DNA from 3 places in the Parazoarcus sp. PS-13 R2A genome. Region 3 is predicted to be linked to each of the others. Evidence: predicted binding sites of a transcription regulator. Region 3 holds the regulator's gene; each other region holds the start of a gene.
What was found. Region 3 encodes FliA, which starts transcription of late flagellar genes. Its sites were predicted from a motif close to CTAAAGTTNNNNNNNNNNNNGCCGNTA; they were not measured.
Positions count from the first base shown of each region.

Region 1: AC22G6_RS14850 (flagellin) is a predicted target of FliA. The motif match lies at 4,402-4,428, and genes of this name have one in related genera.
Region 2: AC22G6_RS14995 (chemotaxis protein) is a predicted target of FliA. The motif match lies at 3,727-3,753, and genes of this name have one in related genera.

Region 1 covers NZ_JBYEXN010000016.1:5,969-15,827, reverse strand. The annotation lists gene AC22G6_RS14860 (glycoside hydrolase family 99-like domain-containing protein) at 1-1,970, shown strand, start outside; gene AC22G6_RS14855 (O-linked N-acetylglucosamine transferase family protein) at 1,971-4,289, opposite strand; gene AC22G6_RS14850 (flagellin) at 4,530-6,011, shown strand; gene AC22G6_RS14845 (flagellar protein FlaG) at 6,089-6,496, shown strand; gene fliD (flagellar filament capping protein FliD) at 6,524-7,954, shown strand; gene fliS (flagellar export chaperone FliS) at 7,972-8,376, shown strand; gene AC22G6_RS14830 (flagellar protein FliT) at 8,389-8,712, shown strand; gene fliK (flagellar hook-length control protein FliK) at 8,749-9,859, shown strand, end outside.
Region 2 covers NZ_JBYEXN010000016.1:44,615-54,473, forward strand. The annotation lists gene motB (flagellar motor protein MotB) at 1-249, shown strand, start outside; gene AC22G6_RS14980 (CheR family methyltransferase) at 311-1,246, shown strand; gene AC22G6_RS14985 (chemotaxis protein CheB) at 1,256-1,867, shown strand; gene AC22G6_RS14990 (methyl-accepting chemotaxis protein) at 2,005-3,681, shown strand; gene AC22G6_RS14995 (chemotaxis protein) at 3,819-4,787, shown strand; gene AC22G6_RS15000 (chemotaxis protein) at 4,797-5,756, shown strand; gene cheY (chemotaxis response regulator CheY) at 5,784-6,185, shown strand; gene cheZ (protein phosphatase CheZ) at 6,218-7,090, shown strand; gene AC22G6_RS15015 (chemotaxis protein CheA) at 7,156-9,057, shown strand; gene tal (transaldolase) at 9,130-9,859, opposite strand, start outside.
Region 3 covers NZ_JBYEXN010000012.1:142,119-151,977, reverse strand. The annotation lists gene AC22G6_RS13010 (hypothetical protein) at 1-198, shown strand, start outside; gene parC (DNA topoisomerase IV subunit A) at 346-2,673, shown strand; gene motD (flagellar motor protein MotD) at 2,684-3,547, opposite strand; gene AC22G6_RS12995 (flagellar motor protein) at 3,569-4,309, opposite strand; gene AC22G6_RS12990 (RNA polymerase sigma factor FliA) at 4,330-5,106, opposite strand; gene AC22G6_RS12985 (MinD/ParA family ATP-binding protein) at 5,232-6,032, opposite strand; gene flhF (flagellar biosynthesis GTPase FlhF) at 6,034-7,488, opposite strand; gene flhA (flagellar biosynthesis protein FlhA) at 7,673-9,778, opposite strand; gene flhB (flagellar biosynthesis protein FlhB) at 9,790-9,859, opposite strand, start outside.

The DNA.
Region 1 (9,859 bases), on a different contig from region 3:
GACCTGATGCCGTAGCCCCGATTCCGCTTGGTTTTCGCGCCGAGCTGCTGCAGACCCACCTCGGGCGCCAGGGCCATGCAGCCAGCATCGATCACGGCATGCTGGATGACAGTTGCCGTATCCGCTACGAGCACACGCACGAGGCGCCCACGGTCGCGATTGTGATCACCGGCATTGGCGACCGCGGCATGCTGCTACGGTCAGTGGAAGGCATCCTCTCGCACCCGGCCACGCCCCCCCTTTCGATCCTGTTGCCGCTGGCGCCAGACTGTACCGCCGACACGCGTGAGTGCCTGCAACAACTGGCTGCACTCGGCTCACCGGGCATCCGGATCATTGAGGTCGCGGCAGGGTCGCCGACGGCTGTGGCGAATCAGCTCGCAACGGCGACCGAAGCCGACGTGCTGCTTTTCCTGGGCAACGGACTGATTCCGCTCGATGCGGACTGGCTCGATGCCCTGGTCCGCCATGCGCTCAGGCCAGGCATCGGCGCAGCCGGCGGCCGTGTGATCGCGCCCGATGGCTCGTTGCAGCACGGCATGATCCGGCTCGGCCAGATGGGTATTGCCGCGACCCCGTTCCAGGACGTATCGGTCGGCTATACCGGCAGCGGGGGTGAGTTGCAGCTCGAACAGAACTGCACCGCAGTCTCGACGCAGTGCCTGATGATCCGGCGCAAAACCTTCCACGACGCTGGCGGATTCGCAGCCGACCGCTATCCAGCGCGCCACGCCGAAGTCGACCTGTGCCTGCGCCTCGGCGAGCGGGGCCTTCGCACCGTGTGGACGCCCTATTCGACCGTCGTTGCGCCTGCACCACGTCCAGCGCCGTCCTTCGGCCCGCCTGTGCGCGACGATGAGGCTTTGGTCGACGACTGGCTTGAGCGCGTCCCGATCGACCCGTATTTCAACCGTCAGCTCACGCGCCATTTCAACCGGCCACGGCTGCAGACCGACGTAGCGCTCGCGCAGGATGCGCTGCCCTGGCACCCGGTGCCGCGCATCTACGCCCACCCCGCAGACCTGACCGGGTGCGGCGAGATTCGCGTTTCCACGCCGCTGCGCGCGCTAAACCGCGCCAGCCTGATTCAGGGCGGCGGCGGCACCCGCTTCCTTGGCCCATGGGAGCTCGCGACCGTCGCCCCCGACACGGTCGTGACTCAGCGCATCTTCAGTGACCTCGGGCTGAGCTGGCTGGCTGCATACCGCAAATATGGCCGCAGCCTGCTGATCTACGAACTGGACGACCTGATCACCCGTATCCCACGCGAGAACGAACACGGAAAAGGCTTTCCCGCCGATATCGAGGCGCGCATCGAGAAGGCCATCGGCCTGTGCGACCGCCTGGTGGTGTCGACCGCAGCGCTGGCAGACGCTTATGGCCGCTTCGCGAACGAAACCTTAGTCGCCCCCAATCTCCTCGACGATGCAATATGGGGCGGATTACAGCCCACCCGCAAACAGGGCGCCCGACTCCGTGTCGGCTGGGCCGGCAGCACCAGTCACGGAGGCGATCTGGCGCTCATGCACGACGTGGTGCGCAGCCTGTCCGATGAGGTGGACTGGGTCTTCCTGGGTTTCTGCCCCGATGTGCTGCGCCCCTTAGTGCGCGAGTTTCACCCGTCGGTGGCTGTCAAGAACTATCCCGCGGCGCTGGCCGGCCTCGGGCTCGACATCGCCATTGCGCCACTCGCGGCCAATGCCTTCAACGAAGCCAAGAGCAACCTGAAGCTGCTCGAATACGGTGCGCTCGGCTATCCGGTCGTGTGCAGCAATGTTCTGCCTTACCAGGGCAAGCTGCCGGTCGTCAGGGTTGCGAACACCACCCAGCAGTGGGTGGCTGCACTCCGGCGTCTGCTGGCCGACGCAGACGAACGCCAGTCGCTGGGAGACTCACTCCGTACCGAAGTCCGGGCGAACTGGATGATCGACGCCCGGCGCGCCGAGTGGCTATCGGCCTGGACGCGCTGATCAGTCTGCAACCTCAATGCGACCCGCCCCTGGGCCGTCCGTCCGGCGCACCCAGGCCATTTCGAGGCCGCGCCCGAGGTGGCGGGCGAAGGCTGCCGTATCGAACAGTGCGCAGTGTTCGCGCGTTGCCTGCAGGCGCGTCCGCAAGGCGGCAAGCGCCGGTCGATCATGCGCTAGCGCAAGGATCAGTGCCTCATAGGCCGCATCGTCATGCGCGACCAGTTCGGGCAATCCTGCAGCCTTCACAATGCTGGCCGACACCCGTGACACGAAGGTGGTACCGCAGCGCGCGACCTGTGGCACGCCGGCCCAAAGCGCATCGCTCGCAGTCGTGTGGGCATTCACCGGAAATGCGTCGAGCGCGAGATCGGCCGCAGCCAGGCGACCGAGGTGAAGTCCGGATGACATTCGCGGCGCCCAGACCAGACGCCCCGGATCAACGCCAGCCAGACTTGCAGCCACCGTCATTGCCTCACGCGCCTCGGGGCTAGCCTCGAGTAACCACAGGATGGCGTCCGGGACAGCCCCGAGCAGGCGCATCCACTGATCGAAAACCGCGCGCGTGATCTTGTAGGGCTGATGGAAGGCTGCCATGACAAACGCGCCTTCGGGCAAGCCGAGGTCAGCGCGCGAAACCCTCGGCCCAATGGCGCGTTTCAGGTCGTTCGGCTGGTAGCAGCCCGGTACACTCAGAACGCGCTCGCTGTAGTGCGCCTCCGCGCCTGGCGGAATCGTCACCGGATCGGCAATGACGTAGTCAATCCACGGCGCACCCATCGTTCCCGGAAAGCCCAGCCATTGCATCTGCACCGGTGCAGGGCGATAAGCCAGGATGCCGCCCCGGTAGCCCTGGGTCCAGCCCTTGAGATCGATCGCGATGTCGATGCCGTCGTCGCGCATACGGCTCGCTGCAGCCTCGTCGCTAAGCGCGCCCACTGACACCCATCTGCGAATGCTTTGCTGCAAGCGTTGGCGATAGGAGTCCTGGACGTCGGGCCCATGATCGTAGGCAATCAGGGTGAAACGGGCGGGATCGAGGGACTCGATTGCACCCGCGAGCAGGTGAGCTGTCGCGTGATCGCGGAAATCTGCCGACAGGAGCGCAACGCGCAGAGGGCCCGTCGCCAGCGCACGAGGCTGCGTCTGCCCTGCTTGCGGAAAGCGGGCCGAGAAGTGACGCGCGATCTGCAACTGGGTGGCCGGGTCCGAGCCCGGCGTCGCCAGCCAGGCAAACGGCGATGGCGGCTCGCCTGTGCGCAGCGCTTCGCCGCTCTCCAACTGTCCGGCAAAAGCGTTCTCGAGGAGGTCGGCCCCATCCCAGTCGAGCACCTGACGACATGCGTGCGCCGCCTGCAGTATCCATGCGGGGCGCGCTGACCGCTTTACCGCCTCGATCAGCGCCTCGCGCGCCAGCGCATGCTCGCCAAGATCCTGCGCGGTGCAACCAAGGTTGTAATAGGCGTCTGCGCACTCGCAGTCGCACTCGAGTGCCTTGAGCAATGCCATCCGGGCCTCTTCCAGTTGCCCCGCATCACGCAGCGCTACCCCGAGGTTGCTCCACCCCTGTCCCCACTCGGGCGCCAGTGCCACTGCCCGACGACCCGCCGCAATGGATTCACCGATTTCGTGGCGAGCGCGCTGCGCAAGGCCGAGGTTGGACCATGAAACCGCATCGTCCGGCGCCAAGCGGACAGCGTCGCGCAACCAGCCCTCGGCCTCGGCGGGCTCGCCTTCGCCCGTCTGCAGCAAAATGGCACCCAGCAGCGCAGCCGCACCTGCATCGTCCGGAAGCGCACTCAGGTTGTCACGGCAGAAACGCTCTGCCGCCGCGAGATCTCCACGCTCAACGAGGAGCTCGCGACACAATCGCGCAAGTACGCAATCTTGTGGCTGCAAGGCATAGGCAGACAGAAAGCGGTCAAGCGCATCAGCGGGCCGTTGCGCCTGCAGCAACACGCAACCGAGGTTGTAGACCGGCGTCGGCACACCCGGCTGCATTGCGATTGCCCGCTCGTGCGCCTCGATCGCCGCATCCAGCTGATTATCTGCCGCCAGGGCATTACCAAGATTGCTCATGGCCTGCGCGTCCTGTGGCAGCAAGCTCACCGCTTCGCGCAGGGCAGTCACGGCCTCGGCAGCACGCCCCATCTCCAGTAACGCACACCCATGCAGCTTGTGTGCGAGACCTGTGCCGGGGTGGCGCCGACACAAGGCCGCGGCAAGCGCAGCAGCCTGTGCATGCCGCCCGGCAGCAAAATGTGTCGCCGCGGCGCTCAAGGATTCCCTGTCATGTGCCGAAAGCAGTTTGTGCTGCGCCATCAATCAATTCCCCAGGCATCGTCGGTGCCGCGCATCTTAACCGGTGTTACCCGCTGCCTTGCCCGGACACGGTAATCGTTGCCGGGCCAGGCAAACAAGCGGGAGAAATTTCCTAAAGTTCTCCGATCATGGTCCGTTAATGGAATCAAGAGCACAGGAATCAGGATTCAACATCTGGCTCGCATCGGACACCCCGGCCAGCGCCGGACATTTTTGATACTTCTCTAACGGAGAAAAATCATGGCACAAGTTATCAACACCAACGTTCAGTCGCTGAATGCCCAACGCAACCTGAACACCACCGGCAGCTCGCTGGCCACTTCGCTGCAGCGCCTCTCCTCCGGCCTGCGCATCAACAGCGCCAAGGACGACGCGGCCGGACTCGCAATTTCCGAGCGTTTCACCGCCCAGATTCGCGGCCTCGACCAGGCTCAGCGTAATGCCAACGACGGCATCTCGCTTGCACAGACCGCCGAGGGTGCACTGTCCTCGTCCGGCGACATCCTGCAGCGGATTCGCGAACTCGCTGTGCAGTCGTCGAACGCGACCAACTCGGCTTCCGATCGTCAGGCATTGAACGACGAAGTCAACCAGCTCACGCAAGAACTCGACCGCATCGCCAAGACCACCGAATTCAACGGCCAGAAGCTGATGGACGGCTCCTTCACTTCGGCAACGTTCCAGGTTGGCGCCAATGCGGGTCAAAGCATCACCGCAACAACGGCCAACTTCTCCACCAACCAGTATGGTAACTACCGCATCGGCTCCAAGGCGGCGACCACTGCAGGCGGCACGGGCGACCTGACCAACGGCAGCACGGCCAACGCAATTGCCTCCAACGCTGCAGCGACCAGCCGTGTCGCAGGTGGCTCCATCACGATTAGCGGTGCAACCGGCTCCGCCACGGTTTCGATTACTGCGGGCGATTCGGCCAAAAAGGCTGCTGAACTGATCAATGCGCAGACCAGCACCACTGGCGTGAAGGCATCGGCCAAGACCGAAATCGACGTGACCGCCATGGCGGCGAACACGACCTACAAGTTCGACGTTTCTTCCAACAACAGCACTGCAGTGACGCTCTCCTTCACTGTCGGCTCTGCTGTTGATCAGGACGGGCTGTCTTCGGCAGTCAATGCGTTCAACGACGTGTCTTCCAAGACCGGCGTCACCGCGCGCATCAACGACACCAATGACGGCATCACCCTGCTCAACGCCGCAGGTGAGAACATCACCATCGCCAACGCGGCAAGCGGATCGGCCACTGCGACCATCGGTGGCACCTCGACTGCCGCAGGTGCTTCTGCAGTCGCCACCGGCCAACTGGCCCTCGACTCCGAGAAGTCGTTCAGTGTCGCCGCAGCCAACACAACCGACTTCTTTAACGCCACAGCAGCGGCAGGACAGTTGCAGAAAGTCAGTGACCTGGATGTCAGTTCGGTCGATTCGGCGCAGCGCACACTGGCCATGGTCGACTCAGCCCTCGCTGCGGTGAATAGCCAGCGTGCCAAGTTTGGTGCCCTGCAATCACGCTTCGAGACCACCATCTCCAACCTGCAGACCACAAACGAGAACCTGTCGGCCTCGCGTTCGCGGATTCGTGACACCGACTTCGCGTCGGAAACCGCCAACCTGACCCGCGCTCAGATTCTGCAACAGGCCGGCACCGCGATGCTTTCCCAGGCCAACGCCCTGCCGCAGAACGTACTTTCGCTGCTCGGCTAAGCAGAGTAGGCTAAGGAAAACCACACGGCGCGAAGTTCGCAAGAGCCTCGCGCCGCTTTCCCTTGAGGGAGGCAATCATGACTATCCCTGCGTTAAGCAGCTCCATGACGTCCGATGTGCTGTCGCACGCCTCTGCGGCACCGCCTGCCGGGTCGGCTCAGACTTTGGGGTCGACACGAAACAGCGGCACGGCATCCGGCGCTGAACAGATTTCCTCGGCCACGGCCACCACATCGCAGCAGTCTTCAGGTACGCCCGCTTCGTTGCAGGAAGTTGAGCAGGCGATGGAAGAAGTGCGAAATGCAATTGCTCCAATGGCACAGGACTTGCTTTTCTCGATAGACGAGGACACCGGCAAGACCGTCGTCAAGGTGGTGGATTCAAGCACCGACGAAGTCATCCGGCAGATCCCGTCCGAGGAAATCATCACCATCGCCAAGGCGCTGGACAATCTGCAGGGTTTGCTGCTCAAACAGAAAGCCTGAGTGGCGGCGGCATAGAAGGAGAACGTTATGGCGACAATTACTTCAACTGGTCTGGGTTCAGGGCTCGACATCGAGTCGATCGTCACCCAGCTGATGACGGTAGAAAGTCAGCCGCTAAGCCTGCTCGCTGCCAAGGAAGCCAGCTATCAGGCAAAACTCTCCGGATTTGGCCAGATCAAGAGCGTGCTCTCGTCGCTGCAGACGGCAACAACTGCCTTAAACGATGCGGACAAATTTGCCGCAACCAAGGCAACATCGAGCGGCGACGGTGGCTTCACGGTCAGTTCGAGCACCGCCGCCGCAGCGGGAAGCTATAGCGTGGATGTAATGCAGATGGCAAAGATCCAGCGCGTCTCCACACCGGCCACCACCAGCTTCGTGCCCGCCGCGGGCAAGCTGACCATCGACTTCGGTACGGTTTCCGAGGTCAACGGGACCAACACCTTTGTCGACGACGTGCCGGCGCGCACCGCCTCGCTCGACTTCACGGGCAGCACACTTACAGAACTGCGCGATGCGATCAATGCCGACAGTACGCTCGGCATCAAGGCCAGCATCGTCAACAACGGCTCGCAGGATCAGCTGGTGCTCAGTGGCACCACCACGGGCGCCAACATGGCATTCAAACTGACCGGTGACAATGGCCTTGCAGGACTGAGCTTCGATCCTGCCGCAACGGCCGCACCCACGGATACGATGTACTCCGTTCAGGCTGCACAGGATGCCCGCATCAAGGTCGATGGCATCGAGATCACACGCGGCAAGAACACCATTTCCGACGTCATCGAAGGGGTCACACTGACGCTGACCAAGGAGCCGAGCGGTACCGCGACCAGCCTGGTCAATACCGTCTCCGTGTCCGAAGACCAGAGTTCGGCAAAATCCGCGATCGAAGCGTTTGTGAAGGCGTACAACGAGGTCAGCAGCACGATCAAGAGCCTCACAGCCTACGACAGCGAGACCAGTACGGCTTCCACGCTCACGGGCGATTCCACCGCACGCAGCATCGCCAGTCAGTTGCGCAGTTCGCTCGGCGCCTCCTTTAGCGCGTTCGGCGATGCAAAGACCTTGTCACAGGTCGGCATCAGTTTCGACAAGGACGGTACGCTCACCTTCGACAGCAGCACGTTTTCGACGGCGCTCAGCGATCCCGACATGGACGTCTCAGCCCTGTTCACCGGCACCGACGACGTCGACGGTTTCGCCACCACCTTCAATGCGCGCCTGAGTGCCTACATCGACAGTGACGGCCTGATCGCCGCGCGCACGGAAGGGATCAACTCGACAATCACGTCGATCACGAAAAATTACGACACGATGGAAACCCGGCTTGAAGCCACCGAAGCGCGCTACCGTGCGCAATTCACGGCGCTCGACACGCTGATTTCCAGTTTGACCCAGACCAGCACCTACCTGACACAGCAGTTGGCCAACCTGCCCTCCATCAGTTCCAGCTAATACGGACGCCGACTTTCATGTTTGGAACCTCATACGCGAATCGTGCATCGGCTTATGCCAAGATTGGCACACAAACCAGCGTCGAATCGGCCACGCCCCACAAGCTCATCCTGATGCTCTACGACGGCGCGCTGCTGTCGATTGCAACGGCAAGCACGGCGATGCGCAACAAGAACATTCCGGTAAAAGGCGCGGCAGTGTCGAAGGCGATCGACATCATCACCAACGGCCTCAAGGTCAGTCTCGATCTCGAAGCCGGCGGCGAACTTGCCGCTCGTCTGGACGCGCTCTACGAATACATGGCCGAGCGCCTGCTGTACGCCAACCTGCACAACAACGAGGCTGCGCTGGAAGAAGTCTCCGGCCTACTGAGCAGTCTGCGGGAAGCCTGGGAAGGCATCGCCGGCCAGGCTTCGACCTGACGGAGACCGATCATGCTGACACCCGGAACCGGCGCCCACTTGCTGAGCCTCTACGAGGCCATGGCCGCGGCTGCGCAAGCGAACGACTGGGAACAACTCGTCGAGCTCGAACGCGCCGCAGCTGACGTGTGCAAGAGCGCACGGAGCGCGTCGAACGGCACAGCGCTGTCGCCGGACGAGCAGCGCACGCTGGCCGCAAACATCCACAGCATTCTCGAACTCGATCGCGAGATCCGTACTCACGTCGAGCCTGCGCTTGAGAGCACCCGCAAGCTGCTGACGACCACCGTGCGAGACAAGGCCGTGCGCAACGCGTACGGCAATCTCGGGGGGTGAGCGGCTTGACGGTCTGCTGACCGGACGCCCCGCACCATGATTCCTGCCGATCTCGCCGCCCGCCTCCGCCTGCTCAACGAAGCCAGCTTCTTCAACACCGACCCGCCGGTCGCGGGGCTGCAGCGGGCGCGCGAGATCCAGTCGCAACTGCCGGAGCTCGTTCCCGGTCAGCGCTTCTTTGCCACCCTGCAACGCACCCTGCCTGACGGCACCTTTCAGGCACTGGTCGCGGGCAAGCAGGTTACGCTGGCGCTCAACACCTCGGCCAAGGCCGGCGACACACTCGAACTGATCGTTGCCGAAACCACACCCAAGGCGGTGCTCGCCCGACTGGCGAATCCCGACGCCGCTCAGGCCAACAGTTCGGCCCCTTCAACGCTGAGCCAGACCGGCAAGCTGATCAGTTTCCTGCTCACCGGACAGCCGGCCTCAAAGCCCGTCGTACTGGCAAACAACCAGCCGCTGCTGACCACCCCGCCGGCAAACGGTGCCGCGCTGGTGCCGATGCTGCGTCAGGCCGTGGCGCAGAGCGGGCTGTTCTATGAGTCGCATCAGGCGCAATGGCTGTCGGGCAAGACCGACCTCGCAGCCCTGATGCGCGAGCCGCAGGCGCAGGCCGCCGCGACGCCCGGTTCGCAGGCCGCACAGCTTGCCGCACGCCCCGGCCCCGCATCGGGCACTGCAGCGCAAGCCGCCGGCAACGCCGCGGTCGCGGCAGGCACTGCCGGGAGCGAGAATGCACGAGGCGTCGCCTCTGCGCTCGGGACGGAGGCAGCCGTCAGCAAGGCGGGCCCGGTGGCCGAGCGTACCCTGCCGGTCGTCCATCAGCAGCTCGATGCGCTGGCCACCAACCAGTATGCCTGGCACGGCTTTGCGTGGCCGGGGCAGAAGATCGAATGGATCATCGAGGACCCGCGCGGCGAAGCCGAAGGTGGTGAGGCCGAAACCCCTGCCGAATGGAACACCACACTTCGCCTCACCCTGCCCCGCCTCGGCGGCATGGAAGCGCAGCTGCATCTGACACCGGCTGGCGTCGCCTTGCGTCTGCGCGCAGACGACCCCGACGCCATCGCCGCCCTTGAGGCCGGACAGGGCGCGCTGGCCGACGCGCTCGAGGCGGTCGCCGTGCCGCTCACCGGCATGGTCG
Region 2 (9,859 bases), on a different contig from region 3:
GTGGTGCGTGTGGTGGGGCTTGCCGACACCATTCCGCTCCGGAAGGAAGATCCGCTCGATCCGATCAACCGCCGAATCAGCATCATCGTGCTCAACAAGCGCACCGAAGCCGCCATTCGTGGCGAGGGTGGCAACCTCGATGTCAGCGCGTCAGCGCCGCTCGATCCTGCGACGCTGACGCGCGACGGCAGCAGTGGATCGGCTGCGCAAGGAATCATCCCGAATATCCGCCCGGCGCTGGGGCGATAAGGAACAGCAGCATGTGAGCGCCGCGTGTGCGTTCATTGCGCGCACTTGAAGAGGTTCATGCATGGTTTTCGATCCTCCGCCGCGGCGGCCCTTGTCGCCGGCAGGCACTGCACCGGATGCGCCTCGGCGGGCACCGTTCTCGCCTGCCGCTTCTGCGCCCGGTCTGGCTGCGCGCGATCGTGAGTTCGAGTTTACGCCGGCCGATTTCGAGCGCATCCGTACCCTGATCCATCAACACGCGGGCATTGCCCTGTCGTCGGCCAAGCAGGACATGGTCTACAGCCGCCTCGCGCGCCGTCTGCGCAGTTGCGGCGACCGCACGTTTGCGCAGTATCTGGCCAGACTCGAGCGCGACCGGGGGGAGTGGGAGACCTTCGTCAATTCCTTGACCACCAACCTCACCTCCTTCTTTCGTGAGCCTCACCACTTCGACATCCTCGCCGATCAGCTCCGCCAGGTCGGCGAGAAGCGTACGATCCGGATCTGGTGCAACGCAGCCTCGACCGGGGAAGAGCCGTATTCGCTGGCGATGACTGCGTGTGAGGCGTTCAACTCCCTCGCGCCGCCGGTGCAGATCCTTGCCAGCGATATCGACACCTCGGTGCTGGCGCACGGGGAGGCGGGCATCTATCGGCAGGATCGTATCGAGCGCCTGTCCGATGCGCGCAAGAGCCGGTTCTTCACCCCGCGCAGTGGCGCTGACGCCGGGGCATTCGAGATCCGCCCGGAACTGCGCCGCCTGGTCAGCTTCCGCCGCATCAACCTGCTTGACCCCATGTGGCCGGTGCAGGGACCGCTGGATGCGATCTTCTGCCGCAACGTGATGATCTACTTCGACAAGCCCACCCAGTACAGCATTCTCAAGCGCTTCGTTCCGCTGCTGCGCCCCGACGGGCAGTTGTATGCCGGGCACTCGGAGAGTTTCATGCATGCCGCAGACCTTGTGCGTTCGCGCGGGCGCACGGTGTATGTGCGGCTCGATTCGCCCTTGCGCTGAGGTGCCGGCGTGAGTCACGTTTTCGGCACAACAGCGGGTGGCAGCATCGTCTTCATCGGCGCCTCGACCGGTGGCACCGAGGCGATCCGCGAAGTGCTGACGGGGCTGCCTGCGAGCATGCCCGCGATCATGATCGTCCAGCACATGCCGGAGATGTTTACCGGCTCCTTTGCGCGCCGGCTCGACGGCTTGTGCGCGCTGCGGGTCAAGGAGGCCGAGCACGGCGAGCGTGTCGAGCCCGGAACCGTCTATATTGCGCCTGGTCATTCGCATCTGAGCATTCGTCGCGGGGGGACGGGTTTCCAGTGTGGGCTGGCGAAGTCGGATCCGGTCAACCGGCACCGTCCTTCGGTTGATGTGCTTTTTCACTCGGCGGCAGCGGTACTTGGACGCGCTGCCGTCGGCGTGCTGCTGACCGGCATGGGGCGGGATGGTGCGGCGGGTCTGCTGCGCATGTCCCAGGGCGGGGCGTGGACGATCGCGCAGGATGAGGCTTCCTGTGTGGTGTACGGCATGCCACGCGAAGCGGCGCTGCTGGGCGCTGCGCGTGAAATCGTCAGTCTGTCCGACATTGCAGGGCGTATTCAGGTGCGGCTTGCGGCCCAGGGCGCGGGCACCTGAGCGCTATTTCCGTTCATGTTGTGGATCAGGGCTAAAGAAGTTCTGGATCCGCGCCGATAGCTGAAGACATTGGAGCTGCGCCGCAAGCGCGCGGCCTGTGATGAGATATGCGGCAGTGAGCGCGAGAGGAGAGGGAGATGAGGATGTGGTCGGTTTGCATCATGCTGGGCCTGCTGGCAGGCCTCGGAGGCGGCATCGTTGCCGCGATCGACCCGGCGCCGGCGTGGATTGCGATGGCTGCACATGCGCTTGTCGGTGTTGCGGTCGCTGCGCTTGCCGCCATGCTGCTGAAGCTGCGTTTCGGCTCGCCGCTCGGGGACTTTGCCGCGACGCTGCGGAAAACCTACGAGGATGGCGATCTGTCGCGGCGGGCGGCGACGACGAGCGGCCCCCTGTCCGACTGCATCGAGCACTACAACCGCCTGATTGCGAGCTTTCAGGGCATCGTCGGCAAGGTGATCTACGACGCCCAGCGTGTGGCGGAAAAGGCCAAAACGCTGTCGTCGCTCGCTGCCGGCGTGGCCGAGGGATCGACGTCGCAACGCAGTGCATCGGAACAGATGGCGCAGGCAATCGAGGAGATGACGACCGGCGTGAATGCGATCGCCGGTCATGCGTCGCAAACGGCCCGGAATGCGCAGGAGGCACGGGAACTGTCGATCGAGGGCGCACGAGTGGTGTCCAGCGCCTCGTCCGAGATCGACCTGATTGCCCGCTCGGTGGAGCAGTCCGCACAGGTGATCTCGGCGCTTGGCGAACGCTCGCAGGCGATCAGCGGCATCGTGAAGGTGATCCGCGAGATTGCCGATCAGACCAACCTGCTTGCCCTCAATGCGGCGATCGAGGCTGCGCGTGCTGGCGAGCAGGGCCGGGGTTTCGCGGTGGTCGCCGACGAGGTGAGAAAACTGGCGGAACGCACGTCTGCTGCCACGAGTGAGATCGGCACGATGATCACCGCCATCCAGACGGAAACCGGTGCAGCAATCGTTTCCATCAAGCAGGGCAGCGAGCAGGCCCGCGCCGGCGCCGAGCTCGCGCGCCAGGCGGCCAGTTCCCTCGAGCAGATCAATCGTGGCGCTCAGCAGACCATGGAGCGGGTGGATGAAATCGCGCAGTCCATCTCCCGGCAGGGGGATGAGGCCGACAAGGTGGTCGGAAACGTCCGCCAGATCATGAGCATGGTCGAGCGCAATGCCGACGGTGCGGCGAAGACGCTCGACGAGGCGCACGAGCTCGACAGCCTGGCGCTCAACCTGCACGAGATCAGCAACGTGTTCCGTCTCGGTGCCGAAGGCGAGAAGGCCATGGCCACCCACAAGATGATGCCCGCGATCGTGCAGCAGGCCGCCCGCGAACTCGGGCGGCTCATGGAGCAGGCGATTGCGGCAGGGCAGATCACGGCCGACGCCTTGTTCGACCAGACCTCCCAGCCCATTCCCAATACCCGGCCGCAGAAATACACCACGCGTTTCGATGCATTCACCGACAAGCTGTTTCCCCGCGTTCAGGAGGCGATCCTGCAGAAGCACGGTGAAATCATCTACGCCATCGGCTGCGACCGGCGTGGCTACGTTCCAACCCATAACACGCGCTTTTCCCAGCCCCTGACCGGGGACTACGACAAGGACTTTGTCGGCAACCGCAGCAAGCGGATCTTTGACGATCCGGTGGGCAAGCGCTGTGGCGCGCATGAACTGCAGTTCCTGATCCAGACCTATCGCCGCGATACCGGCGAGATCATGCACGACATCTCGGCGCCGGTGTATGTCAATGGCCGCCAGTGGGGCGGATTCCGCATGGGCTATCAGGCTTGAGGGGTGCACTCGCCCTGTAGTCCGGGGCACAATGTCGGCCACTTGCTAAAGTCTGATCCCTTCGGGTCGATACACTACACAACAGCGCTACCGGTCGCGTTGACCGGGCCAGCAGCCGCAAGCGTGCGGAGAATGAAATGTCCGAGTTACTGAAGAATATCGATGCCCGTACCCGCCTTGCCGGGACCAACAAGCTGGAGATCCTGCTGTTTACGCTGGGTACGGATCAGAAAACGGGCCGGCGCGAGACTTTCGGTATCAACGTTTTCAAGGTGCGTGAGGTCATGCGTACGCCGGCCATCACCGCCGCGCCGGAGATGCCCGCATCGGTCGTGGGCATGGTCAGCCTGCGCGGCGCACTGGTGCCGGTGGTTGATCTGGCGCGCTACGTTGGCGTGGGGGCCGACACGCCGCGCGACATCATGATCGTGACCGAGTACAACGGCCACACCCAGGGTTTCCTGGTCGAAGCGGTCGACACCATTCTGCGCCTGGACTGGTCGCAGATGCGGGTGCCGCCCGACATGCTGACCGCCAACATGGGCGGCCTGGTCACCGCCGTCACCGAATTGCCGGAGAACCGCCTGGTGATGCTGCTCGATGTCGAAAAGGTGCTGTCGGAGACGACCCGCTACGACGACAGCCACATGTTCAAGGACATCACACCAATTGACAATGGCGGCGAACATCTGGTGCTGTTCGCCGACGATTCGTCAGTGGCACGCAAGCAGATCTGCCAGACGCTCGATGTGCTCGGTGTGAAGTACATCTCGGCCGTAAACGGGCGTCGTGCGTGGGAAGAGCTCAAGCTGATGGCTGCGCAGGCAGAAGCTGCTGGGCGGAAGGTGAGCGACACCCTGAGCCTGGTGCTGACCGATGTCGAAATGCCCGAGATGGACGGATATATCCTGACCCGCAACATCAAGGCCGACCCGCGTTTCGAGGGCGTGCCGGTGGTGATGCATTCTTCGCTGTCGGGCATGTCGAACCAGCAGCTTGGCAAGTCGGTCGGTGTGGATGAATACGTTCCCAAGTTTGAACCGCAGCGCCTGTCGCAGACGCTGCGTCGCCTGATCAGCCGCAATGTCGCGCCGGTCAGGAAGTGAGGTGAGTCAATGTTGAGTCTCGACCAGAAAGAAGATACCGCCCTGCTCGATTCGGTAGACGGCCGCACCATGCTGGCCGGCTCGAACCGAATGGAGATCCTGCTGTTTTCGCTCGGTACCAGCGAAACCTTCGGGATCAACGTGTTCAAGGTGCGCGAGGTGTCCAAGACGCCCTTCATCACCAAGGCACCCAACATGCCGCGCGGTGTGGAGGGTCTGATCTCCCTGCGTGGCAACGTCATTCCCGTGCTGTCCCTGGCCAAGATTCTCGGCCTGAGCGCGCCCGGCGATGCCCTCGGCGGCTCGATGATGGTGACCGAGTACAGCAAGCGCACCCTCGGCTTCCTGGTGAAGGAGGTCGATCGCATCATCCGCGTCGAATGGGACAAGGTGCGCACGCCTGACAACGTGTCGTCGAACAGTCAGAACTACATCACTGCGATCACGGAGTTGGCCGATGGCAAGCTGGTGTCGATTCTTGATGTCGAGACCATTCTGGCCAATACCTTCGGCGAGGCGATCGTCGGCAACATTAGTCCACTGCATGGCGGCGATGACGTGAACGTGTTCTTCGTGGATGACTCGGCCGTTGCCCGGCGCAAGATCGCCGAAGTGCTCGACAAGCTGGGTGTCCGCCACAAGCATGCGCAGAACGGGCTTGAGGCGTGGACGCGGCTGGAAGGCATGGCAGCGCACGCCCAGCAGATGGGGCATCACGTCGGTGATGAGATCGATCTCATCATGGTCGATGCGGAGATGCCCGAAATGGACGGTTACGTGCTGACGCGCAATATCAAGAACGACAGCCGCTTCGACGGAATTCCCGTCGTGATGCACTCCTCCCTGTCATCGGAAGCGAATCGGGCGATGGGGAAAAGGGTCGGTGTGGATTCATACGTGGCAAAATTCGACGCTGATGTTCTCGCCGAGACCTTGCGGCCGCTGCTCCAGCGCGCACGCCAGGCTTGATCGGGAACGGGCACAACGGAGAATGAGATGGCTGACCCAAAACTGAAATTTCTGGTCGTGGATGATTTTTCGACCATGCGCCGCATCGTGCGCAACCTGCTCAAGGAGCTGGGTTACACCAATGTCGACGAGGCTGAAGATGGCGTGGTTGCACTGCAAAAGCTCAGTGCTTCCCCCTTCGATTTCGTCGTGACCGACTGGAACATGCCCAACATGGATGGCCTGACCCTGCTGCAGACCATCCGCCGCACGCCGCAGCTGAAGCATCTTCCGGTGCTGATGATCACGGCCGAGGCCAAGAAGGAAAACATCATCGCAGCCGCGCAGGCCGGGGCCAACGGCTACATCGTCAAGCCTTTCACCGCTGCGACCATGTCCGAGAAGCTGGAGAAGATCTTCGAGAAGCTCGGCAAAAGTGCAGCTGCCTGACTGGCAGCACGAACCACATAGGGAGCCAGGAAATGGCGAAGCGGATGAAATTTGACGAAGCGAGCGATTCGGATGAACTGCAGGCCCTGTTCGACAGCATTGCGTCGCCCCAGGCCGAGCCCGAACCCGTGCTCCAGCGTCCAGTGCCCGCACCGGCCGCAGCCCCCGAAACGGACGACAGCGACGAACTGCAGGCGTTGTTCGACTCGGTTGCCGCCGAATTCGACGTATCCGAGGGGGCAGAGCCCGACGTGCATTTGCCGGAGCCAGCGCCTGCCGCCGCAGAGCAGGATGCAGCGGCCCCGGAAGCCGTATTCAATCGTATCGGTCAGATGACGCGCAAGGTGCACGACTCGCTCCTCGAGCTCGGATTCGACTCTGCCCTGCAGGAGGTCGCGCAGGCGATGCCCGATGCACGTCAGCGCCTGACCTACATCGCGCAGATGACCGAACAGGCGGCGAGCAGGGTGCTAAACGCCACCGATGTGGCCAAACCGATTCAGGACAAGCTCGAAAGCGATGCCGACGCACTGCGCGCGAGGTGGGACCGACTGTATGCGAACGAACTCTCGGTTGAAGAGTTCAAGGCACTGGCGGGCGAGACCCGGGGCTTTCTGTCCGCCGTCAGCGACGGCAGTCGCGCCACGAATGCGCAACTGCTCGAGATCATGATGGCGCAGGACTTCCAGGATCTCACCGGCCAGGTCATCAAGAAGGTAGTCGACATGGCGCAGACCCTGGAGTCGCAACTTCTCGAGGTCCTGCTCGAGGTTGCGCCCGCTGAGATGCGCATCGAGAAGAATGCCGGGCTGATGAATGGCCCGGTGGTGAGCAGTGAAGGCCGCGATGACGTGGTGACCAGCCAGGGGCAGGTCGATGACCTCCTCGAGAGCCTGGGTTTCTGATCTGCACGCTGGCCGTACGGGCATTCTGACCCGGCGGCCCGAACGTGAATGGGAGCGATAGAGCGATGAGTGACTTTGCCGGAATGGAAGATCTGCTGCAGGACTTCCTGGTCGAAGCCGGAGACCTGTTGTCAGGTGTCGACAACAAGCTGGTCGATCTGGAGCGCTTCCCTGACGACCGGAACCTGCTCAACGATATTTTTCGCGGGTTTCATACCATCAAGGGCGGCGCCGGTTTTCTGAACGCCACCGAGCTGGTGACCCTGTGCCACCTCACCGAGAACCTGTTCGACAAGCTGCGCAACGGCGAACTCGCGGTCAGCTCGGAGATGATGGACGTCATCCTCGAGGCGACCGGTGCAGTGCGCGAGATGTTCAATCATCTCGAGCATGGCGGCCAGCCGCCGGCAGCCGATCCGGCCCTGATTGCCGCGCTGAAACTCGCCATTGCCGGTGAGGCCGTGCCGGCGGTCGAGCCGGCGTCAACCAGAAAGGGTGGTGGCGAAGGCGGGGGCGAGAACACCGGCAGCGCGCACGAGCCTGACTGGAAGCTCCTCTACAACGCCGTCGCGGTGGTGCCGAAGGGGACTGTCGAACCTGCAGCAGAAGCCGCGAAGCTCATTCCTGCGCAGCCGCTGGAGGACCCGGAAGAGGTCATCAAGCGCGCGGTCGGACGCCGTGCGAGCGACCGGCCAGGTGCTTCCGCACCGGCAGGGAGACGCGAGGGCGAGCGTCAGCGCGACAACTCGATCCGCGTCGATACCTCGCGTCTTGACCAGGTGCTGAACCTGTCGGGAGAAATCGGGCTGACCAAGAACCGACTCAATGCGCTGCGCAGCGACATCCTGAGCGGACGCAACGATACCGAGACCCTGCATGCGCTCGACCTGGCGGTGAGCCAGCTCGACCTGCTGGTTTCGGATCTGCAAAACGCGGTGATGAAGACTCGCATGCAGCCGATCGGGCGGCTGTTCCAGAAATATCCGCGCATTGCGCGCGATCTTGCGCGCAATCTCGGCAAGGACGTGGAGCTCGTGCTTGCCGGCGAGGAAACCGAGATTGACAAGACCATGATCGAGGACTTGTCCGATCCGATCATCCACCTCATTCGCAATGCGGTCGATCATGGTGTCGAGGACAGCGTCGAACGCCGGGCCAATGGTAAGCCGGAGAAGTCCGAAGTACGTCTGGAGGCGCGCCAGGAGGGCGATCACATCGTGATCCTGATCGCCGACGACGGTCGCGGCATGAACGCTGAGAAGCTGCGGGCCAAGGCCTTGCAGAAAGGCCTCATCACCGATGAGGAGGCCAATACGATGGATGAGCGGCAGAGCTTCAACCTCATCTTCCTGCCCGGATTCTCGCTTGCCGCCCAGGTGTCGGACGTATCCGGCCGCGGCGTCGGCATGGACGTGGTGCGAACCAACATCCAGAAGCTCAACGGATCGATCGACATCCGCTCGACCCAGGGCAAGGGCACGACCTTCATCATCAGCCTGCCGCTGACGCTGGCGATTCTGCCCGTGTTGCTGGTCAGGCTCGGGGAGCAGCCGTTTGCCGTGCCGCTGTCGATGGTGCGCGAGATCCTGCCGATCGAGATCGACCAGGTGCAGGAGGTGGGGGGCAGGGCGACGATGGTGGTGCGGGGCGAAGTGCTGCCCATTCTGCCACTTGCCGGCCTGCTGGGCTGGGAGCAGGAGCGCCCGCCGGAGTACGGCGTGCTGATGCAGACCGCCGAGCTGTCGTTCATTCTGGCCATCGACAGTTTCGCCGGTCGCGAGGATGCCGTGATCAAGTCGCTCGATGACTTCCGGCCCAAGGGTGTGGCCGGTGTGACGACCCTGTCCAACGGACAGATCGTCCTCATCCTCGACATGAAGGAAGTGCTGGGCGCGGCTGGCGATCAGCGTGGTGTGGCACGCTCGGCGCTGGTGAAGAAGCCCCTGCCGCAGCTGGCGGCGGCCTGACCCGCCAGCTGCGCGCCGCGGCCAGCGTGAGCTGCCGTGCGGCGCGCAGTGCCTGAAGCGGCCGTCGCCGCTTCAGTCTGCTGTCAATTCAAGCAGTTTTGAGAACGCTTCCTCGAACTGGCGCAGGCCGTCCGCCTGCAGCTTCTCGCCGACTGCATCCATGTCGATCGAGAGGGCTGCAAGGCCATCCATGGCCGCCTGCGCGAGGCTGACGTCCTGCTCCAGCGTATTGCCGACCTTGCCATGGTCGCGCAGCGCGTCCAGCGTTGCGTCAGGCAGGGTATTCACTGTTTCCGGCCCGATCAGGGGCTCAACGTACAGCAGGTCGCTGTAGTCGGGGTTCTTGGTCCCGGTGCTGGCCCACAGCATGAACTGCGGGCGGGCGCCCGCCGCCTGCAGGGCGGCAAAGTCGGGACCGTGAAAGCGCGCGCGGTAGCGCTGGTAGGCGAGGCGTGCAGTGGCGACCGCAGCCTTGCCGCGGAGTGCCAGCGCCTCGCCGCCGAGCTCTTCCAGCTGCTTGTCGACCAGGGTATCGACCCGCGACAGGAACAGGCTTGCCACCGACATCACGCTGGAAACGTCACCGCCCGCGGCACGCAGACGTTCGAGGCCACGCACATAGGCGGCGGCAACCGCATCGACATGGGCGAGCGAGAACATCAGGGTGACGTTGACGCTGACGCCGGCGCCGATGAGCTGTTCGATCGCCTTCAGTCCGGCAGCGCTTGCGGGTACCTTGATCAGCAGGTTGGGACGATTGACCGCGGCCTTGAGCCGCAGGCCGGCTTCCAGGGTGCCTGCG
Region 3 (9,859 bases):
GACAAGCTGCGCACGGTTGCACAGCGCTTCCTGCTGTCATTTCTCAAGGCGCTGTCCTTCATCGAACTGCGCCGGGGCAACCCCGAGGCCAGTCGCCACATCGTCGCCCGCCTGCAGGTTCTTGACCCCGAAGACGGCGTCGGCCACTCGGTGATCTCGGCCCTGCTTGACGACGATGCCGATGAGGCCGCCGACTGAGTCGGAATTGCGACAAGGCAGCGCCCGACGTCGTGTCTCTCACGAGTTCGCGGGAAGATCGGCTCGCGCCGAATGGCCCTGACGGGTTAAGATCGCCCCCTTTCCGGCCCGTCGCCGGGATATCCGCCTGATCCTGGCCTACTCCCGATGAGCAACGACATATCCAATCCGTTCGGCGATTCCGCCGCCCTGCCCCCGGCAGACCAGCCTCCTGTTGACGACGGCACCCTCGCCCTCGACCACTATGCCGAGCGCGCCTATCTCGCCTATGCGATGAGCGTGGTGAAGTCGCGCGCCCTGCCTCAGGTCGAGGACGGCATGAAGCCGGTCCAGCGCCGCATCCTTTACGCCATGAGCGAGATGCGGCTGTCGTCGACGTCAAAGCATGTGAAGTCGGCGCGTGTGGTCGGCGATGTGATCGGTAAATACCATCCCCACGGCGACACCTCGGTGTACGACGCCATGGTGCGGGTGGCACAGGACTTTTCGCTGCGCTATCCGCTGGTCGACGGCCAGGGCAACTTCGGCTCGCGCGACGGCGACTCCGCCGCGGCAATGCGCTACACCGAATGCCGCCTGACCCCGATCGCCGAACTGCTGCTGTCCGAGATCGATCGCGGCACGGTGGATTTCATCCCCAACTACGACGGCGCCTTCGAAGAGCCGCAACTGCTGCCCGCGCGCCTGCCTTTCGTGCTGCTCAACGGCGCCTCAGGCATCGCGGTCGGCATGGCCACCGAGATTCCGCCGCACAACCTGCGTGAAGTCGCCGAGGCCACCTGCCACCTGATCCGCCACCCGGAAGCCGGACTGGAAGACGTGCTAGAACGCATGCCGGGACCGGATTTCCCCGGCGGCGGCCAGCTCATCTCCTCGCCCGAGGCGATCCGCGACGCCTACACCGGCGGCCGTGGCAGCCTGCGCATGCGCGCACGCTGGCGCATCGAGGAACTCGCGCGCGGCCAGTGGCGGGTGATCGTCGAAGAGCTGCCGCACGGTGTTTCGGCTTCGCAGGTACTGGCCGAGATCGAAACCCTGACCAACCCGCAGCCGCGCTCGGGCAAGAAGGAAGTCAGCCAGGAGCAGAAGAACCTCAAGCAGCTGGTGCTGGGCGCAGTGGAAACCGTGCGCGACGAGTCGAGCGACAAGTCGCCGATCCGCATCGTGCTCGAGCCACGCTCCAGCCGCCAGAGCCGCGACGAATTCATGGCGGTGCTGCTGGCCCACACCAGCCTCGAGACCTCGGTCTCGGTCAACATGACCATGATCGGCCGCGACGGCCGGCCGCAGCAGAAGAACCTGGTGCAGGTGCTGCGCGAGTGGATCGACTTCCGCTACGTCACCGTCGAGCGCCGCACCCGGCACCGGCTGGACGAAGTGGATCGTCGCATCCACATCCTCGAAGGCCGCATGATCGCCTTCATCCACATCGAGGAGGTGATCCGCGTCATCCGCGAATCGGACGAACCGAAGCCTGCGCTGATCGCCGCCTTCGGCCTCACCGACATCCAGGCCGAGGACATCCTCGAAATCCGCCTGCGTCAGCTCGCACGCCTGGAAGGCTTCAAGATCGAAAAGGAGCTGGGCGAACTGCGCGACGAGCGCGCTGGCCTGCAGCACATCCTCGACAACCGTTCGGCGATGACCAAGCTGATCCTGAAAGAAATCCAGGACGACGCGAAGAAGTACGGCGACGACCGCCGCACCCTGATCGAAACCGTGGCCGCCGTTGCCCCGGCAGAGATCAGCGTGCCCGACGAACCGATTACGGTGATCCTGTCCCGAAACGGCTGGATCCGTTCGCGCCAGGGCCACGGTATCGACCCCGCATCCATCAGCTACAAGGCGGGCGACTTCGGCTTTGCCGTGCTCGAAACGCGCACGACCTGGCCGCTTGTCGTCATCGACACGCGTGGCCGCGCCTATACCGTCAAGGCAGCGGAGCTGCCAGGCGGACGCGGTGACGGCGTGCCGATCACCACCTTGGTGGAGTTTCAGGACGGCGGCAAACTGGCCCAGGTCGTAGCCGACGCGCCGGATGCAAACTACTTCTTCGCCAACAGCGGCAGCTACGGCTTCATCTGCAGCGTGGGCGACGCCACCAGCCGCCAGCGTGCGGGCAAGGCCTTCATGGCCATGGAAAAGGGCGAAACCGTGCTGCGTCCGGCGCGGGTGCAGGGCGACTGGATTGCCGCCGCATCGGCTGGCGGCCGTGTGCTGGTGTTCCCGCGTGCCGAGATGAAGGTGCAGTCGGGCGGACGCGGCGTGATCGTGATGGGCATGGACGAAGACGAGACCCTGGTCGCGGTGGCCGTACCTGCGGACGACGCGATTCTCACCGTCGAAGGCATCGGCCGCGGCAGCAAGCAGACTTCGGTCACGCTCAAGCCGGCACAGCGCGAAACCATGCGTCACCGCCGTGCGCGCAAGGGCATGCAGCTCGCAATCCGGCTCAAGCCGGAAAACATGTATTGAGGAAAGCGAATCAGCCCGGCGCGACGGGTTCGATCGGCGGCAGGATGGAGCGGATCGGGTCGTTGGCCGGGATCGTACCGGGCGCTTCGGGCGGGGGGTCGCCCACGCGTGATTCGATCAGGATCGCGACCCGCCGGTTGCGCGTGCGCCCCTCTTCGGTCGTGTTGTCCGCCACCGGGCGCTGGTCGGCATAACCGGCCGCCGTCAGGCGTTCGGGCGACACCCCCGAATCCACGAACAGGCGCACCACCGACGACGCCCGCACTGCAGAGAGTTCCCAGTTTGAGGGGAAGCGGAAGGTGCTGATCGGGATGTTGTCGGTATGCCCCTCGATCGTCACCGGGAACGACGCCAGCGCAATCACGCCTGCCACTGCACGCAGCGCCGCAACCGCCTCGTCACCGAGCACCGCCTCTCCGGGTGCAAACAACAGACTGGCGTTGATCTCGACGGTAATGCCAAACGCCCCTTCGGACACACTGACCTGTCCATCACGTGTCAGCGGCCCGAGCACACGCCGGATTTCCTCGGCCATGTTGCGCATGCGCGCGGCGTTCTGCTGGCGTTCTTCCTCGGCTTTCTTCTCTTCGGCAGTCGGGGCCTGCATCTTGGGTTTCTGCAGGGCCGGCGAAATGGGGCCCGTCACCACGGCGATCGGCGGCATGATGATCTGCTGTCCGCTCTCGTTCACGTTGATGCTGCGAAACGCCTGCACCAGTGAATCCGACAACACCCGGTAGTTTCCCTCGTTGATCGAACTCAGCGAGTACATCACGACAAAGAAGGCGAACAGCAGGGTGATGAAGTCGGCGTAGGACACCAGCCAGCGTTCGTGGTTTTCGTGTTCTTCAGGAGCCTTGCGTCGGCGTGCCATGGCGGGTTCCGCTGTGGCCCGTCAGACCAGGTAGCCCTGCATGCGGCTCTCGACGATCCGCGGATTGTCACCGCTCGCGATGCCCACCAGACCATCGACGAACATCTCGCGCTGGGACACCATGGTCCCGATATGGGCCTGCAGCTTCTTGGCGACCGGCAGAAAGATCAGGTTGGCGAGCCCGACACCGTAGATGGTCGCAACAAAGGCGACCGCAATGCCGGCGCCGAGCTTGGATGGATCGGAGAGGTTTTCCATGACGTGGATCAGGCCCAGCACCGCACCCAGAATCCCGATCGTCGGCGCGTAACCGCCGGCGCCTTCCCAGATCTTGGCCTTCTGCTTGAGCTGTCCTTCCCAGGTATCGATCTCGACCTCGAGCACTTCGCGCAGACGCCCCGGCTCGACACCGTCGACCAGCATCTGCAGGCCGCGCTGCATGAAGGGATCATTCAGACCGTCGATCTGCCCTTCGAGTACGAGCAGGCCTTCCTTGCGCGCAACCGTGCTCCACGCCGACACCTGCTCGATGATGGCCTCATGACTGCTCATCGGCGGCACGAACACCCACTTGGCCATCTTGAGGCCGTCGACGAAAACGCGCAGCGGGCTTTGCAGCATGACCGCACCGGCAGTGCCGCCGACCACGATCAGGAACGCGGTGGGCTGCATCAGCGAAGACAGGTGCCCACCCTCGAGAACCTGCCCGATGAGGATGGCAGCAAGTCCGAGCGCGATGCCAACGAGGCTGATGCTATCCATTGGATTCCATCCTGTGGCCGTCAGGCCCCTGCGGGCGGGTTCTTGGGCGGGCGACCGCGGCGCGCACCGGGCGTGCTGCCCGCCGGGCGAGCCCCGACCACCTGCACACGCAGGCGCGCAATGGCCTGGCTGTGGAGCTGACACACGCGCGATTCGGTCACACCCAGCACCTCGCCGATCTCGCGCAGGTTCAGCTCTTCGTCGTAGTACAGCGCCATGATCATCTTCTCGCGCTCGGGCAGCGCCTCGATCGCGCGTACCAGGCTGGCACGGTTGTCCGCGCTCTCGAGCAGTTCCAGCGGGTTGGTTTCATGCTCGCCGAAATGACGCTCGAGGAAATCCTCGCCTTCGTCACGGGCGAAGTCGTCGAAATAGACGAGCTGGTGACCGCGCGCCTCCTGCAGCATGTGCTGGTACTCGGACAGCGACACGCCGAGGGACTCGGCAAGCTCGGTCTCACTCGGTGCGCGACCGTTCTGCTGTTCGAGATCGTTGATGGCGGATTCGATGCGGCGCATGTCGCGGCGCAGGCTGCGCGGTACCCAGTCGTTCTCGCGCAGACCATCGAGCATCGAGCCACGGATGCGCTGGACCGCATAGGTTTCGAACTGCGCGCCCATGCCTTCCTCGAAACGGCCGATCGCGTCGAGCAAGCCCATCATGCCGTTCTGGATCAGATCCTCGACGTCGACGCTCGCAGGCAGCTTGGCCATGAGCTGATAGGCAATGCGCTTGACCAGAGGCGCATAGGACACCACCAGGTGATCGGTATCGAGTTGTCCGTCAGCGTCGTACATCCATTGGACCTGTATTTTTTTGCGACGCGACCGTTCGGGCGTGACCGCAGGCGCGTTCAAGGAGGTCCATTTTCCCGCACTGGCGTTCGCATTGCTAGCAGGATAGGTCAGCGGCATCACAATACTCACTCCCTGCGCACCTGCCCGGCCGGCCGGCTACGTGCCATCACCGAGAGACGACGCAGAAACGCGGCCTCCGGCTCGCGCGGCGAGGACATTGACTGCGGCTGCGACAGACCTTCTGCGATGTCGTCGCGCTCGATTTCGCCCAGCCATGCAAGCGGCACGCCGACATGGCGGCGCACCAGGCCTTGAAGGCTGGTGAAGAAGCGCTCCGCATCGGCCCGGTTGCGGGCACGGCAGACGGCCACGTGCAGCGACCCGGCACCGGCGGCCGCGAGCTGCTTGATGACTTGATAGGCTTCGGTCGCGCCACTCGCGCTCGCCTCTGCGACCAGCAGCCGACGCGGCGCCGCATGCACAAAGGGCGACGGGTCGCTGGCCGAGCTCTGACCGGCGTGGATCAGCACGAAACCGGCATGACGGTGCAGAACCCGCAGCGCTTCGACCAGACATGCGCGACGCGCATCGTCGAGCAGGGGCAAGGCCAGTGCGGCGGCGGCAGCGGGCACACGTCCGAGCAGACCGGGCACCGGCTGCAGCAGGCCGGCGAGCGTCAGCCGGCCATCGAGCATCTGCAACAGATCCGGGCCCGCCGGCAGCTCCAGCGCAGCGGTCAGGGCCTCGTCGCCGGTCGCCTCGTCGAGCAGCAGCACGCGGTGCGCATGGCCGGCAATGCGATGGGCAGCACGCACCGCATTGTGCGTGCGGTAGCGACCGGTGGCATACAGCGCAACCACGCCCGGTGGTGCGTTACGGAACAAACGCCGCAGTCCCGCCGCCTGGTCTTCGCGTCCGTCGATCATGTCAGGCTCCCTGGCCCGCAGCTGCGAGCATCATGCCGGCCTCATCCCCGTTGAGATGCCAGGGTGACTCGCCCCCCTGCTCTCGCAGAGCGCGATGAAGGAGGTAGGCGCGGTTGGGAAGGTGCAGATCTTCCGGCACGCGCTGGCCATTGGTCACGTAGAACACATTCAGGGCGCGGCGCACGGCGACATCGATGGCCGGTGCCAGCGAAGCGGCTTCGTCCACCTTGGTAAAGATGCAGCCCGCCAGATCGGGGCCGGCGTAGGCACGCACGACGTCGTCCAGCGTGTCGCCGCGGCAGGTGGCGTTGAGCAGCAGCAGGCGACGGACGTCGCCGGCGCCGCTGAGCATGGCCGCCTGCTCGGCCACCATGCGGTCGCGCTGGCTCATGCCCATGGTGTCGATGAGTACGATGTGCTTGTTGCGCAGCTCGCCAAGCGTCTGACGCAGGTCGGATGCATCGCGCACCGAAAACACCGGCACGCCAAGGATCCGGCCATAGATCCGCAGCTGCTCCTGTGCACCGATCCGATAGCCGTCGGTGGTGATCAGCGCCAGCTTGCCCGCACCATGACGCAGCACGCAGCGCGCAGCGAGCTTGGCGGTGGTCGTGGTCTTGCCGACACCGGTGGGGCCCACCAGCGCATAGACGCCGCCACGATCGATGAGGTCATCGTCGGTCGAACGCGCATTGAGCTTGCGGTCGAGCATGGCACGCACGACGGCATGCGCCTGATCGGGCGTCGCATCCTCCGGAATCGCTTCCGCCAGCTGGCGTGCGGTCGTACCGGAGAAGCCGGCTTCGAGCAGCTCTCCGAGCATGGCCGCGCGGGCAGGTGCATGGCGGCGGGTTTCACCCCAGGCAAAGCCTGCGAGCTGGCGTTCGATCATGCCGCGGATGCCCGTCAGCTCGGCCATCAGTTTGTTATTGGCTTCCTGCAGTTCCCGCACACGGGCGTCTTCGGCGGCGCGAGCAGACGGACGCTCAACGGGGGGCGCAGCCTGGCGACCACCCTCTTCCACCGTCACCCGCGAGCGCATCACCGCTGCACGCTCAGGTGCCGGCGCAGCGTTGCTGCGCGGTGAGTGCGCGCTGGTATCAATACGCGGCGGATTGAAGGGGCGCATCACCGGATCGGGATTGCGACGCGGCGGCTGCGGGGCGGCATTGCGTGGCACCACGCCGGCGGCCAGTCCCGACAGACTGAGGTGAAAGTCTTCATCATCGATCGGTGCCGCCATCTGGCGCGTCGGCGCCGGAGCGGGCGCACGCGGAGCAGCAGGCGCCGGACGCACGTTTTGCAGCGCCCCCACGGCATCGGCAGGCAGCGCCAGAATCTCGACCCCACCCTCGACTGCCCGGTTGGACAGTACGATGGCATCGGCACCGAGCTCTTCCTTCAAGACTCGCAGTGCCTCACGGGCAGTTGGAGCAAAGTAGCGCTTAACGTTCATGATGAGTCTCCCGACTACAGCGCTTTGCGCGCATCCTGGAGACGATTATGCGGCGGACCAGCTGTGCGGCATGGGCGGAATAAACCGGTTTTCCCCCGCTTATTCCCCTTGCCGGAAAGTCATAAGGCGATTGCTGCCGTCAGGCGCAGCACGCAGACCGGAGGGCTGCGCGACGGGCGTTCGATCAGGTCGGAGTACCAACCATGCCGGTGATGCGGATGGTGCGCGACTCCGGCACTTCGCCATTGGAGATGACTTTCAGCGAAGGCACGGCACGGCGCAGGAAGCGCGACAGCAGCATGCGCAGCTGGGCCGGAACCAGCAGCACCGGCGGCAGGCCGATGTCTTCCTGGCGCTGGGCAAGCTGTGCCGTCTGACGCAGCAGGGTGTCGGCCAGACCCGGCTCAATTGCCCCGCCCTCGCCGCTCGCACTCATGGCCTGCAGCAGGATGCGCTCGAGACCGGGCTCGAGCGACATCACCTGCACTTCGGCATTGCCCGGGAACAGGCTCTGGACAATCGCGCGCCCCAGCGCCTCGCGTACCTTCGCGGTGAGCTCGACCGGATCCTGAATGCGCGGCGCATGTTCGGCCAGCACCTCGATGATGCTGCGCATGTCGCGGATGTTGACGCCCTCGTCGAGCAGGTTCTGCAACACTCGCTGCACGGTGGAAACCGACAGCAGCTTGGGCACCAGATCCTCGATGAGCTTGGGCGCGTCCTTTCCGATATGGTCGAGCAGCGACTGGGTCTCCTGCCGCCCGAGCAGCTCGGCGGCATGGTTGAGGATGACGTGATTGAGGTGGGTGGCCACCACCGTGCTCGCGTCGACCACGGTGTAGCCAAGCGCATGCGCCTGCTCCCGACCACCGCTTTCGATCCAGAATGCGGGCAGACCGAAGGCCGGATCCTTGGTCTCGCGACCGCTCAGCGGCCCCGACACACGACCCGGATTGATCGCCAGGAACTGCCCCGGATACGCTTCGCCAGTGCCGATCTCGACCCCCTTGAGCGCAATCCGGTAGGCATTGGGCTTGAGCTCGAGGTTGTCACGGATATGCACTGGCGAGGACAGGAACCCCACCTCCTGCGCAAACTTGCGGCGCAGGCCGCGAATGCGCTTGAGCAGTTCGCCATCCTGCCCCTTGTCCACCATCGGAATCAGGCGGTAACCCACCTCCAGCCCGAGCACATCGACCGGCGCCACGTCGTTCCAGCTTGCCTCCTGCGATTCGGCCGGCTGCTGCGCCGCAGCCGCCTGCGCCGCCGCGGGCGCCTCTGCCGCCTGCGACTCCTCGCCAATGCGCTTGTGCCGCATCCACGCCAGCGCGGCGAACATGGCCGCAAGCAGGATGAACACCACGTTGGGCATCCCCGGGATCAGGCCGAGCACGCCGATGATGATGGCAGTCAGTCCCAGCACCTGCGGGTTGGAGAACACCTGGTTGATGACCTGCCCACCGATATCGCCCTCGTCACCGACGCGGGACACGACCAGACCGGCCGCAACCGAGATGATCAGCGCCGGAATCTGCGCCACCAGGCCGTCACCAATGGTGAGCAGCGTATAGGTGCGACCCGCCTCGCCAATCGCCATGTCGTGCTGCATCACGCCGACGAAAAGACCGCCGATGATGTTGATGACCAGAATCAGGATGCCGGCGACCGCATCGCCACGAACGAACTTGGACGCACCGTCCATCGCGCCGTAGAAGTCGGACTCCTGCCCGATCTCCTTGCGTCGGCTCTTTGCCGTCTTCTCGTCGATCAGACCGGCGTTGAGGTCGGCGTCGATCGCCATCTGCTTGCCCGGCATCGCATCCAGGGTGAAGCGCGCGCTCACTTCGGCGATGCGGCCCGCACCCTTGGTGATGACGACGAAGTTGATCAGGGTGAGGATGACGAACACCACCAGGCCAACCGCTGTATTACCGCCGACCAGGAAGCTGCCGAAGGCCTCGATCACCTTGCCTGCCGCATCGCCGCCGCCATGGCCTTCGAGCAGCACGATCCGGGTCGAGGCCACGTTGAGCGACAGCCGCAGCAAGGTGGTGACCAGCAGCACGGTCGGAAACACCGAGAAATCGAGCGGTTTCTTCGAGTACATCGCCACCAGCATCACCATCACCGAGATCGCGATGTTGAAGGTGAAGAAGACGTCGAGCAGGAACACCGGCAAGGGCAGCACCATCATCGACAGAATCATGATGATGAGGATCGGTGCCGCCAGCGTGCGCAGGTTCTCTGGCGTGATCAGCGCGCGCAGGTTCAGGGTATCGTTCGAGGCCATGGGTCAGGCATTCACTCTTCGGGGGCGCCGGGGTCAAGCCCCTCGGGCACCGGCAATTCGGCAGGCGGCTGCGGCGGCAAT